DNA from 4 places in the Desulfatiferula olefinivorans genome. Region 3 is predicted to be linked to each of the others. Evidence: predicted binding sites of a transcription regulator. Region 3 holds the regulator's gene; each other region holds the start of a gene.
The links. Region 3 encodes sigma-54, which starts transcription at its own class of promoters, with help from an activator protein. Its sites were predicted from a motif close to TNTGGCACANTTTCTGCTNT; they were not measured.
Positions count from the first base shown of each region.

Region 1 (3,246 bases), on a different contig from region 3:
GGCAGACGAATTCTCTCGTCTGCCGCATAACCTTATCAGGCGCAGGCGCGAATCGTGCCGTAGGCCACATCCTTGCGATTGGCCGGGCTCCAGATGTTCATCCGCTCGGCTTCGGCGATCAGTTCACTGCGGAAGGCGGGATGGGCGATGCTGATCAGGGCCTCGGCCCGCTCCCAGGTAGACTTGCCCTTGAGATTGACCATGCCGTATTCGGTAACCACATAGTGGGTGATGGTCCGGGGAAGAGTCACGATGGTGCCGGGATCGAACACCGGCCGTATCCGGGAGCTGATGTTGCCGTGTTTGTCCGACACCGTGGACGACAGGCAGATAAAAGATTTCCCACCCTTGGAATGATAGGCGCCGTAGGCGAAGTCAAACTGACCTCCGGTGCCGGTGATGTGGCGGAAACCCGAAGATTCCGACGACACCTGGCCAAAAAGATCGATCTCGAGGGCGTTGTTGATGGACACCACCTTCGGGTTCGCCGAAATGGCGGAAAGGGTGTTGGTGTAATCCACCGGGTAGGAGGCGCAGGCCGGGTTGTTGTCCAGAAAATCATAGAGCCGGTTGCTGCCCAGGGCGAAGGTGTAGACCATCTTTCCCTTGTCCATGGCCTTTTCACTGTTGGTGATCTTGCCCTTTTCGACCATGTCCAGATAGGCATCGGCCAGCATTTCCGTATGAACCCCCAGGTTCTTCAGATCCGAATCGGCGATCAGCTTGCCCACGGCGTTGGGCAGGCCGCCGATCCCCAGTTGAAGGCAGGAACCGTCTTCCATCTGCGCAACCACCTGGGCTGCGATGGCTTCGTCGATGGGGCTGATCCTGGCGTCCGGCAGCACCAGAAGGTTCCGGTCGTCGGACTCGACGATATAATCCACCTCGGACAGGTGGACCGATTCGGCGGCCCCGCCCAGGCACCTCGGCATCAGTGAGTTGACCTCCACGATGACCGTCCGGGCGTTTTCGATGATGGCCCGCTGAAAGGAATTGGCGATGCCGAAATTGAAATACCCGGCCCCGTCCATGGGAGCCACCCGGACCATGGCCACATCCGTGTGCAGGTTCTGCCGGTAATGGGAAGGGCCCTCATGATACACGAAAGGAATGAAGTGGCACCGGCCATCGTCGTGGTTCTTGCGTTCGGGACCGCTGAAATGCCAGCTGTTGTAGACGAAACCGTCCGAAGCCGACGTGTCCGACGCGACCCGTGCCGTTCCTGGAAAGGCCAGGGCACGGATCTTCACATCCTTAAGACCGTCCCCTCGGGCGGCCAGGGCCTCATCCAGGCATTCGGGTGCACAGCAGAAGGCCCCGTAATCGACCCAGTCTCCGGATTGGACCACGGTTACGGCCTGGTCTGCGGTCACGAGTTTTCGTCTGTATTCCTGAAACAATGTCATACGATCCTCCTTGGATGCCCGGGCACCCGATGTGTGAATGGGTTGCGTTGACCTCGGCCTCTCTAAGAGCAAGGGGCGTGCCACGGGGAGGTTGCCATATAACATCTCGAATTTATATATTAATAATAAAATAAAAGGGCAATGAGACCGATTGGCCCCAACGCAGAAGACGTGGCTAAATCGCCACATTATTTCCGAAGGCAGGCGGAATAGCCCATAAAGTTCGAGGGTTTACAAACAAACGTTACGCAGGCGCCACACAACGGGGCTATTTCAATCCATACTGTCGCATCTTGGTGAACAGGGTTTTGCGATGAATACCCAGGCGCTCGGCAGCCTTGATTTTATGCCAGCGGGTTGCCTCCAGGGCCTCGAGGATCACCTGTTTTTCATAGACCCCGATCCGTTTGGCCAGCCCGCCCCCCGAATCGGCCGGCGGAAGTGTCCTGACCGGCGTTTCCCGATCCCCGGCGTCCCGACTGTCCAGCACATCGATGGTTCTAAGGGTCACATAGCGGTTGATGACATTCTGGAGTTCCCGGACATTGCCGGGCCAGTGATGGCGGTTGCAGGCTTCGATCAGCCGGCCCGTGACGGGAGGGGCCTCGGTGTCCCCCGAAAATGTCGCGATGAAATGATCGATCAGGAGGGGCAGGTCCTCCTTGCGTTCCCGCAAGGGGGGCAGCGTGATGGGAATGATATGGATGCGATAATAAAAATCCTCGCGCATCATGCCGCTTTTCACCAGCTGCTTAAGGTTCCGGTTGGTGGCCGCGATGATCCTGATGTTGGGCTTGGAGACCCGGCTCCCGCCCACCGGGGTGTACCCGCCGCCCTCGATGGCCCGTAGCAGCTTGACCTGCATGGCCAGGTTGATCTCTCCGATCTCGTCGAGAAAGAGGGCCCCGTTATCCGCCGCATCGAGAAGCCCCTTCTTGTCTTCGTTGGCCCCGGTGAAGGCCCCCTTCTTGTAGCCGAAAAACTCGCTTTCACTGAGATTTTCACTGATGGCCCCGCAGTTGACGGGGACAAAGGGATAATCGCGCCGCTCACTGAGTTTGTGGATGGCCCGGGCCACCAGCTCCTTGCCCGTGCCCGACTCCCCGTAGATCATCACATGGGCGTTGGTGGCCGCCGCCTTGACGATCAGTTCGTACACATCCTGCATCACCTTGCTCTTGCCGATGATATCGCCGAATCGGTAGCGCTCGCGGATCTCGGATCGCAGGCGGAGGTTTTCGTTCTTCAGATGTTCGGCGCTTTCGCTGATGGCCTCTTCGGTCAGCTTTCGATCCGTGATGTCAAGAAGAATGGACTGCACCTTCTCCACCCGACCGTCGCCGCCGAAAATGGGCGTACGCACCGACAGATACCAGCGGTCGTCCAAGGGGTTTTTCATTTCAAGACGCACCGTATGACCGTCGAATACCTGGGGATCCGCACACCAGGGGCAGGGCTCGTCCAGACCGTAGATTACACGGTGGCAGAGCTGACCCACCGCATCGCCGCCCCGATGCTCGATCAGGGTCCGGTTCATGAATTCCAGCCGTTTGTCCCGCGTGGTGATGTAGATGAACCCCACAAAGGTCTCGACGATGGCCGACAGCTTGGACTCGCTTTCCCGGAGATTCTTCTCGGCCAGCCTGCGTTCGGTGATGTCGTTGAACGAAGCCACGCTTTTCACGGTCCCGGGAATCACCCCCACCTTCATGTCGATATAGCGGAGATGGCCCGCCTTGTCGATAACCCGGCATTCATACTCGGTGGGAACGGTGTTACCCGGCTCGCGGCGACCGTAATGATAGCGCCGCATCCGCTCAAGATCCTCGGGAGCCACGAA
Region 1 covers NZ_BAAHXV010000027.1:55,731-58,976, reverse strand. Annotated here, with positions in the region: gene ACYQ11_RS16575 (acetyl-CoA hydrolase/transferase family protein) at 36-1,406, opposite strand; gene ACYQ11_RS16570 (sigma 54-interacting transcriptional regulator) at 1,675-3,246, opposite strand, start outside.
Region 1: a site for sigma-54 is predicted at 1,566-1,585, ahead of ACYQ11_RS16575 (acetyl-CoA hydrolase/transferase family protein). Genes of this name have one in related genera too.

Region 2 (3,280 bases), on a different contig from region 3:
ACGCCGGGCCGCGCGGCCTGTGGGAGCCGCCAGAAGAATTTTTTTGCCCAGAAGCCGGGCGATGGCGGCCACCGACCGGATCAGGGTGGTTTTTCCGGTGCCCGGCCCCCCGGTGATCACCGACACCCGGTGGGACAGAATATCCTGAAGCGTCTCAAGCTGTTCGTCGGAGAGCTTGATGGCCAGTTTCCGGAGGACGGCTTCGATGACGGCCTCCTCGTCCAGGCCCGGATCTTCGGACGGCAGGGCGTTGAGGGCCGTGAGGGTGAGGGCCGTCCGGGTTTCCGCCCGGTAAAGCTCGGTCAGATAGATCGCCTCATCGTCCGGATCGTCGCAGATTGTGTCGCGCTTGATGAGTTGCTGATCGGCCAGATCATCCAGGGCCTGGACGGCCCGGTCCTTATCGATGCCGAACCGCACCGTCACCCGTTGAATGAGGCTGCTTTGGGGCACATACACATGGCCGTCGCCGGCGAACCCGTTCATCAGATGGAGCAGGCAGGCCGAGACACGCTGGGGATCGTTGCGGTTAAGGCCCATGCGGCTTGCGGCCTGGTCGATGAGGGCGAAGGGCAGGTCGGGAAAATCCAGGGCCAGGGTGTAGGGGGATCGTCGGATGATATCCACGGCCTCGGCCTGGTAACGGCGGTGGATGCGGGCGCAGAACGAGGCGGGAAGGTCCAGGGACTGAAGACAGCGGCTGAGTTTTCCGATGTCGTTGTGACGGCCCCAGGCCTCGGTGATCCGAAGGCTCAGCACCTTGCCGATTCCGGGGACGGTGGTCAGGGACTCGGGCCGGGTGTCGATGACCTCAAGGGTTTTCTCTTCGAAGGTCCTGACCAGCAGGGCGATTTTTTTTCCGCTCAGGCCCGGGATGTCCAGGGCTTTGAGATAGGCCTTGATGCCGGAAAGGGTATCGGGCATCAGGGGCTCGAAGGCGTCGATTTTAAATTGCCTGCCGAACTTGCCGTGTTTTTCCCAGGCTCCGGTCAGGCACAGGGCGTCGCCGGGGCGGACCCCCACAAGAAAGCCCACCACGGTCACCTGGATCTTTGGTTCCCTGGCGTGAAAATCGGCCACCGTGTACTGGTTGTCCTCGTTCCGGAAGCGGATCCGACCGAGTTCGCCCCGGATTTCAAGAGCGGCCATGGGCGTTGTCCGAATCGATCAGCAGGCGGACGGCGTGGTAAAGATCCTCGGCGATGAGATCCGGCGGATCATTGTCCCGGACAAGGTCGGCCAGGGCCTTGGGGCCGTTGCCCGTCCGGACCAGAATGCGCCGGCCCACGCCGGCAGCCCCGGCGCAGCGCATGTCCTTGGCGCTGTCCCCGATCATCACGGCGTTTTTCAGGTCGATATCATAGCGGTCCCGGGCCTTTAAAATCAGGCCCGGAAGGGGCTTTCGGCAGTCGCAGCGGTCTTCGGGCACATGGGGGCAGAAGAAGATATCCCGGATCAGGCCGCCATTTTGTTCGACCGCATCGGTCATGGCCTTGAAAATCAGACGGAGTCCTTCCGGCGTGACCAGCTTTCGGCCGATGACCGACTGGTTGGTGATGACGATGACGGTGTACCCCTTGCGGCTCAGCTCACACAGGGCCTCAAGGCTTCCCGGCAGAAAGATGAATTCGTCGACGGATTTGATATACTCCGGCGAATCCCGGTTGATCACTCCGTCCCTGTCGATAAAAACGGTTTTGTCCATGCCTTCCCTGTTCCTGATCCGATCGTTCTGTCGTTGCTGCCGGGCCTCACTATTCCATGCTTTGGCCGATTAATCAAGGGGAAGGGCGAAGGGACCGGTCCTGATTGGTGTGAAGCAAACTACACACCTGTGTAATGATCTTCATGCTCAGTGTGTAATGCAGTCTTGAGGATGGGTCATGCCGGGGCCGGTGACCGGTCGGGGGGCGCTGAAATCAGGGCGGAGGCGGGGCCGTTGGTTTTTGGCATGATTGTTGAATTCCTTGAGAACACATTTCATCATTTCCTGTTTTTCCGCATCGTACATATCCAACAGGCATCGAGGAGGGCCTAACAAGCAAAGGTAGGCGTGGTGTTACCGTCATACGTAGGTTGCTTTCATCAATCATTTCTAATAGTTGAAGACAAGGAGATCTTATGGACAAGGTATATCGTCACATAGTGGGTTTGGCCTTGGGCGTGATGCTTACGGCCGGTGCGGTTCATGCGGCCGTTATCGATTTTGCCGGAGGGACGGCGCATTTAAACAGCGGCAGCGATGTTTTGACCACGGACACGGATTTATATAACAGCATGGTCGATTATTACATCGAAGACGGTTTCAGGGTGGATTTCGTGGGAGGTTACGGCACCATCGGCAATTATTATCAATGGTACACAGGCGAAGGGGTCGACAATTCGGTGATCCACGCCCATCCGTTTTATTCTATCGATATCGTGTTCACGAAGGTCGACGGGACGGCCTTTGATCTGAACTATGTGGACATGACATCCAACACGATAACCGGCGGCGGTGCATCCTCCGGTGAGGAATTGTCCTATATCACGGCTTCGAACGGCTCATCGCTGCTGCTGCCCTCGTCCGACTGGGGCATCGAGTATCTGTCAAACGGAGTCACGCCCAGCGACGGCATTGCCAGGCTGTGGCTGGACGACACGTTTGACGGCATCACGTCTTTCACCATTTCTTCGTTAAACGCCTATTGCTTCGGGATGGACAATTTTTATATCGATGAACCCCCTCCCCCCGTGGATCCGGTTCCCGAACCGGCCACGATGATACTTCTGGGCTCCGGCCTGGCCTGTCTGGCGGGCTTCCGGAGAAAATCCAGAAAAGGATAAGGTGTGAACAACAGATCAAGGCCCTCTCCTCCATGACGGCGAAAGCCTCCGGCAGTAATGCCGGAGGCTTTTCGTTTTTGAATGCGGACGGCTTCGTATGATGACGTTTTACGAGTTCATCAATGATTTTTTTGTTCGATCATTCCGTCGCCTCGGCCGATTCCCAAAGCCGGTCGGCGCTTTCGGGCTGGGGGTGGTTGACGCTGACCACGGGGCAGCGGGACCTCAACACCACCTGTTCGATCATGCCTCCGATGGCCCCTCCGGCCATGTCGCTGTTGTGGTGGGCCATGACGATCAAGTCGGCACTGAATTCACGGGCGAATTTCAGCAGTTCCACCGGGGGAATCCCTTCCCAGATATGGATGCCGTGTTCCAGATCAGACAGGTCCGGCACGTATTCCCGGTCGATTTTCCGGCGGGCCTCGTCAATCCGGTCTTCGATGGCGCTCTG
Region 2 covers NZ_BAAHXV010000022.1:63,689-66,968, reverse strand. Annotated here, with positions in the region: gene recD2 (SF1B family DNA helicase RecD2) at 1-1,149, opposite strand, end outside; gene gmhB (D-glycero-beta-D-manno-heptose 1,7-bisphosphate 7-phosphatase) at 1,136-1,705, opposite strand; gene ACYQ11_RS15110 (PEP-CTERM sorting domain-containing protein) at 2,122-2,826, shown strand; gene ACYQ11_RS15105 (universal stress protein) at 2,966-3,280, opposite strand, start outside.
Region 2: a site for sigma-54 is predicted at 1,946-1,965, ahead of ACYQ11_RS15110 (PEP-CTERM sorting domain-containing protein). Genes of this name have one in related genera too.

Region 3 (3,280 bases):
GGAAAAAGCACGATTACCGGCGAAACAATCATCATGAACCGCACCACGGGAAAGGTGACCGTCCATGGCGGCACCAACCAGAGGGTCGAGGCGTTTTTCTACGAGGAGGACGCGGAAAAAGCCGGTGACGCCCGGCGGCGGCCGTCGGATTCCGGGCAGAGTGATGCAAAATAAGTGCCTAAATTGTCATCCATTTATTGATTTTCGAACCATCAAAAAATTTTTGGCATATTTTTCAAACGTCTTATGTTATACTTGACCTGTATTTCAGATGGGAAAGCCCCCCGGGACGCGACGCATCCCCGGTCCGGGCCGAAACCCGGCGCCGTGACGCACACGGCGGGGGGTTCCGTCGCGACAACCAACAACGTGATACCCGATAGTCGGCCATGGCTGTTCTGACACTGGAAAATCTGGAAAAAACCTATGGCGGCCGGACCGTGGTCAATCACGTGAGTCTCCAGGTGGAAAGCGGCCGGGTAACCGGCCTCCTCGGCCCCAACGGCGCAGGGAAAACCACCACCTTCTACATGGCGGTGGGAATCATCCGGCCGGATTCGGGCCGCGTTCTCGTGAACGGCATCGATATCACCCGGGAACCCATGTACATAAGGGCCCGGAAAGGAATCGGCTATCTGCCCCAGGAATCGTCGGTGTTCAAATCCCTCACGGTCAAGGAAAACGTGATGGTGATTCTTGAGCTGCTCCCCCTGACCCGGGCCGAGCAGCTCCGCAAGGCCGAGACCCTTCTGGATGAACTGAGAATCCGTCACCTTTCCGACCAGAAGGCGGCGGTCCTGTCCGGAGGAGAGCGGCGCCGGCTTGAGATCACGCGGGTTTTGGCCACCGATCCCGCGTTCATCCTGCTCGATGAACCGTTTGCCGGGGTGGATCCCATTGCCGTGATCGACATTCAGAAAATCATCGGGCTCCTGACCGAGAGAAACATCGGCGTGCTGATTTCCGATCACAATGTCCGAGAAACGTTAGGGGTCTGCGACGAGGCGTTTATCATGAACAACGGCGCGGTCATCGAAACCGGCGCCCCGGAAAAGATCGCCGCCAGCGAAATTGCCCGGAAAATTTACCTTGGCGAGGAATTCAGATTATAAAGCACTATGGCACTTGAACTCAGGCAGCAACTCAAACTTTCCCAGCAACTGGTGATGACGCCCCAGCTCCAGCAGGCCATCAAGCTTCTGCAGCTTTCCAGACTTGAACTCGTGGATGCCATCAACCAGGAAATTGAAGAAAATCCAGCCCTGGAAGAGCTGTCTGAACACACCCCCAAGGAGTTGTCCGATGAATCGCCGGACGCGGAGGAACCCCGTTCCGCCGAGGCCGCCGCCGAAAGTGAAGTCAAGATCGAGGAAAAACTCGATACCGACATCGACTGGGACAATTACATCGAGGAATACAACTCCACCGGCAAAACCCACTACGAGGCCGAGCACCGTGAAAGCACGAGCTTCGAAGCCTTCGTGTCGGAAAAAAAATCCTTAAACGACCATCTGCTCTGGCAGCTCCTGATGTTTCTTCCCTCGGAATTCGAAAAAGAAATCGGCTGCCTGATCATCGGCAATCTGGACCAGGACGGGTACCTGACCACCACGGTCGAGGAACTCTCCGCCGCGTCCAACTACCCGGCGGACATGGTCGAGGACGTTCTGGAAACCCTCCAGTCTTTCGATCCGCCCGGCGTCTGCGCCCGATCCCTGGGCGAATGCCTCCTGATCCAGGCCCGGCAGCTGAAAATTGATGACCCGGTGCTCACCCGGATCATCACCCACCATATCAAGGATCTGGAAAACAAGAATTACAAAGCCATCGCCCGGGCGCTGAAAATCCCCATCACCGGCGTACTCGCAGCCGTGACGGTCATCCAGGGCTTCGAATCCAAACCGGGACGGATTTTCAGCGATGAAGAACCCCACTACATCATTCCGGACATTTTCGTATACAAGGAGGAAGGAGAGTTTATCATCGTCCTCAACGACGACGGCATGCCCAAGCTGCGGGTCAACCCCTATTACCGCAAGGCCATCAGCCAGGGCAAGGACCTGACCGGCGAAACGCGGGAGTACCTCCAGGAAAAAATGCGTTCGGCGGCCTGGCTGATCAAAAGCATTCATCAGCGCCAGAAAACCATTTACAACGTCATGGAAAGCATTCTCAAGTTCCAGTCGGAATTTTTCGACAAGGGCATCGCCTATCTCAAACCCATGGTTTTACGGGACGTGGCCCAGGATATCGGCATGCACGAATCCACCATCAGCCGCGTCACCACCAACAAATACGCACTGACCCCCCAGGGCATCTTCGAGCTGAAATTCTTTTTCAACAGCTCGATCAACCGGGTGCACGGCGAGTCGGCCATCGCCTCGGTCAGTGTGCAGGACAAGATCAAACAGATCATCGACAAAGAAAACCCACAAAAACCCTACAGCGATGAAAAAATCGCCCAGATGCTAAAGGAGGACGCCAACATAGACATTGCTCGACGAACCGTAGCAAAATACAGGGAGGCCATGCGTATCCTGCCTTCCAGTAAACGCAAACAATTTTAGGGAGGTCATTCTATGCACGTATCTGTCACCTTTAAGAATCTTGATTCATCAGATGCCCTTCGATCATATGTTCAAAAGAAACTTGATCGATTTGACAAACTCCTTGACAACCCTGCCGAAGCCAACGTCGTTTTTTCCGTCGAAAAGATCCGCCACACGGCGGAGATCAACCTGGCCAGCGACAAACTGACCATCTATGCCAAAGAAGAAAGCGACAACATGTATTCGTCCATCGACATGGTGCTGGACAAACTCAAAACCCAGCTGACCAAGAGCCGGGACAAAATCAACAAGCGGGCCACCAACTCCAGAGACAGCATCAAGAATACCCACCTGGGCGCAGAAGGCGCCGAACAGGCGGACGACGACCTGAGCCTTTACGACGAAAACGCCCCCGCGGAAGCCTTTTCCGGAAACGCCGGGATCTGATGCCCCCGGTGCGCCAACGGGACCGGGCAGGGAGGTCCGGCCCTTGGCTCTGTGACATGTGACCGTTTTTAAAGACACTGATTTGAAAACAACAAGGGCGCTCCCCGGAGCGCCCTTTACTATTGGGCCGGATGTCTTTTGGCCTTGAAACTTGGGTGCCGGGCTGGTATGAATAGTGCTGTTTTAACATAACGCCCAGGGGGGAAAACTGACCATGCCTGATCGATCCGGCTTCCGGAGGAAACATGAAAATCCTTGATATTCTTCATCCAGACGCCATCCTT
Region 3 covers NZ_BAAHXV010000028.1:13,687-16,966, forward strand. Annotated here, with positions in the region: gene ACYQ11_RS16665 (LptA/OstA family protein) at 1-174, shown strand, start outside; gene lptB (LPS export ABC transporter ATP-binding protein) at 390-1,112, shown strand; gene rpoN (RNA polymerase factor sigma-54) at 1,119-2,567, shown strand; gene hpf (ribosome hibernation-promoting factor, HPF/YfiA family) at 2,580-2,996, shown strand; gene ACYQ11_RS16685 (PTS sugar transporter subunit IIA) at 3,242-3,280, shown strand, end outside.

Region 4 (3,280 bases), on a different contig from region 3:
TACCTCCGGCCATGGGAACAAAGCCGGTCACCCGGTCAATACCGGAAAGAAGGGCCTGGTGGTCATAATGGGACGAGGCGAACACCAGGAGGGCGTCCGGCCGTTGTCCGATCGACGCAACCGCAGCCGCGGTCGCTTCCGACCCGGCCAGATAGGCATCGGACTGAACACTGATCCCCGTGGCGGCGGTGATGATGGGCATGGCGGCTCCTTTATTCCAGGCACGTCTTTTTCGTTGAAGGAAGTCAGGGATTATAATAGTATATTTTCATTACAATATCACACAAAAACCGGGTCGGTGCTTTTTTGTCGGACAGCGCCCGTCCCGCACAGCCATGGGGGGGGACCATGCTCAACGACAATCAGAAGCTTCAAAGCCTCACGCGCCTGGGGATCGAACTCAACCAGGTCCAGGACCTGGATATCCTGATGGAACATATCCTTTCACGGGCCAGGGAATTCGTCGGTGCCGACGCCGGGTCGATCTACATCAAGGAAGACGACCATCTGTATTTTTCCTACACCCAGAACGACACCCTCCAGCGGCGCATGCCCCCGGGCCGTAAACTGATTTATTCCACCTTCTCCATTCCCGTCGATGAAACCAGCATGGCGGGCTATGTGGCCGGGACGGGACGACATCTGAACGTTCCCGATGTGTACACCATCCAATCAAGTCTTCCTTACAAATTCAACAAAATATTTGACGAGGCCTCGAATTACCGCACCCGGTCGGTTCTGACCATGCCCCTTAAAAACGGCCGGGACCGGGTGGTCGGCATTCTCCAGATTATCAACGCGCAGGACGATCAGGGACGGATTCGGGCCTTTACGCCCGTCGATGAAGAGATCATGCTCCATTTCGCCAGCATCGCCGTGGTGGCCCTGGAACGGGCCCAGATGACCCGGGCCATTCTGCTTCGCATGATCCGCATGGCCGAATTGAGGGACCCCAAGGAAACCGGGGCCCATGTCAACCGCGTGGCCGGGTACTCGGTGGAAATCTATGAACGGTGGGCCGAAAAACACAAGATCCCCCAGGACGACATCGACCGGAACCGGGATTCCCTGCGCATGGCGGCCATGCTCCACGACGTGGGCAAGGTGGCCATCAGCGATCTGATTCTCAAAAAGCCGGGACGGTTCGAACCCGGTGAGTTCGACATCATGAAAACCCACACCCTCCACGGCGCAAGGCTGTTCAATCTCGGCCGTTCCGATTACGAAGACGCGGCCCGCCAGGTGGCTCTGTCCCATCACGAACGATGGGACGGCGGCGGATACCCCGGCCATGTGGACATCGACACCGGCGAGCCCCTTTCCGGCTACCGTCTCCCCGACGGCAGGGCCCGGGGCAAAAAAGGCGAAGAAATCCCCTTCTACGGCCGGATCGTGGCTCTGGCCGACGTATACGACGCCCTGTGCTCGTCCCGGGTTTACAAAGAGGCCTGGAAAGAATCCGACGTCCTTGATCTGATCGCAAAAGAGGCCGGAGCCCAGTTCGACCCGGAACTGGTCGAGATTTTTTTCGAAGCCCTGGATGTGATCCGTTCCATTCAGGAACGCTACAGCAACGACAACGACCACCCCTTCCCTTCCGCCTGACGTTTTCACGGCCCCGGCTGAGTCGGGCAATCATTCAGTCAGACCCGCTGTCGCCCCCCCCGATAGCGGGTCGTCCACAAGCTCATTTTTGTCATTCGAATCATCATATACTACAAATTTGTAACAACTTGTTCAATCCGGACAAAGGCCGCCGTCCCCGTCAAAGGCTAAAATATTCTCTTTAATTCAGTATATTAAACTCCACGGTCCCTCGGCATTTCTCCCTGGCACACGCCTTGCTTTTGTATCAGGGCAACCATGCTGATGCGGGGGAAACACATTCTTTCGAACAAGGAGAACGACAATGAAAAAAATTGAAGCGATCATCAAGCCCTTCAAGCTGGATCAGGTCAAGGAAGGTCTGGGGCAGCTGGGGATCACCGGAATGACGGTCAGCGAGATCAAAGGGTTCGGACGGCAGAAGGGGCACCGGGAAATCTACCGCGGGGCTGAATACAATGTGGATTTTGTCCCCAAGGTCAAGATCGACATTGTGGTCAACGCGGATCAGGTCGACCGGGTCGTCCAATGCATTGTGGACAACGCCGGCACCGGCCAGATCGGAGACGGCAAAATCTTTGTCCTGCCCGTGGAAAAGGTGGTCCGCATACGGACCGGCGAAACGGGCAAGGACGCCATTTAACATTTTTTGCGATCAACCATCACGACAAAGGGGACAGCCATGAGAATTATCTGTTTGACCATAACAACCCTTCTGACAACCCTGGCCCTGGCCTGGGCGGGAGACGAGACGCCCACGGTACTTACCAATAAAGAGGCCATCGATCTGGTCCAGACCCACGCCAACTACATGTGGACCCTGGTGGCCGCCTGCCTGGTCTTTTTCATGCAGGCCGGATTCGCCCTGGTCGAAGCCGGATTCACCCGGGCGAAAAACCTGATCAACATCATGATGAAAAACCTCATGGACTTTTCCATGGGCAGCCTCGCTTACTGGGCCGTTGGTTTCGGCCTGATGTTCGGCGTAAGCGCAACGGGGTTTTTCGGCACCTCGGGTTTTTTCCTGAGCGACTACACCCCGGACGGCGATCCCTGGGTCCTGGCCTTCTGGATGTTCCAGGTGGTATTCGCCGCCACGGCGGCCACCATCGTGTCCGGCGCCATGGCCGAACGCACGAAATTTTCAGGCTACCTGGTCTACAGCGTGGTGATCAGCGCCCTCATCTACCCGATCTTCGGCAGCTGGGCCTGGGGCAGCCTGTTCAACGGCAGCGGCTGGCTTGAAGGCCTGGGATTCATCGACTTCGCCGGTTCCACCGTGGTCCATTCCACCGGCGGCTGGGCCGCCCTGGCCGGCGCCCTGGTTCTGGGGCCCCGTCTGGGTAAATACGCCAAAGACGGCACGGTCCGCCCGATTCTGGGTCACAACATCGGCTTCGCCGCCCTGGGCGTGTTCATTCTCTGGCTGGGCTGGTTCGGATTCAACCCCGGCTCGACCACCACGGCCGACAAAAGCATCGCCCTGATCTTCGTCACCACGAACCTGGCCGCCGCCGCGGGGGCCGTTGCCGCCATGTTTGTATCCTGGATCAAATTCGGCAAGCCCGAGGTGGGCATGACCCTAAACGGCGCGCTGGCGGGCCTGGTGGGCATTACGGCCGGATGCGCCAACGTGGCCCCGGGCAGCGCCGTGATCATCGGTCTTGTGGCCGGA
Region 4 covers NZ_BAAHXV010000011.1:50,574-53,853, forward strand. Annotated here, with positions in the region: gene ACYQ11_RS09940 (FIST signal transduction protein) at 1-202, opposite strand, end outside; gene ACYQ11_RS09945 (HD domain-containing phosphohydrolase) at 349-1,605, shown strand; gene ACYQ11_RS09950 (P-II family nitrogen regulator) at 1,910-2,248, shown strand; gene ACYQ11_RS09955 (ammonium transporter) at 2,288-3,280, shown strand, end outside.
Region 4: a site for sigma-54 is predicted at 1,829-1,848, ahead of ACYQ11_RS09950 (P-II family nitrogen regulator). Genes of this name have one in related genera too.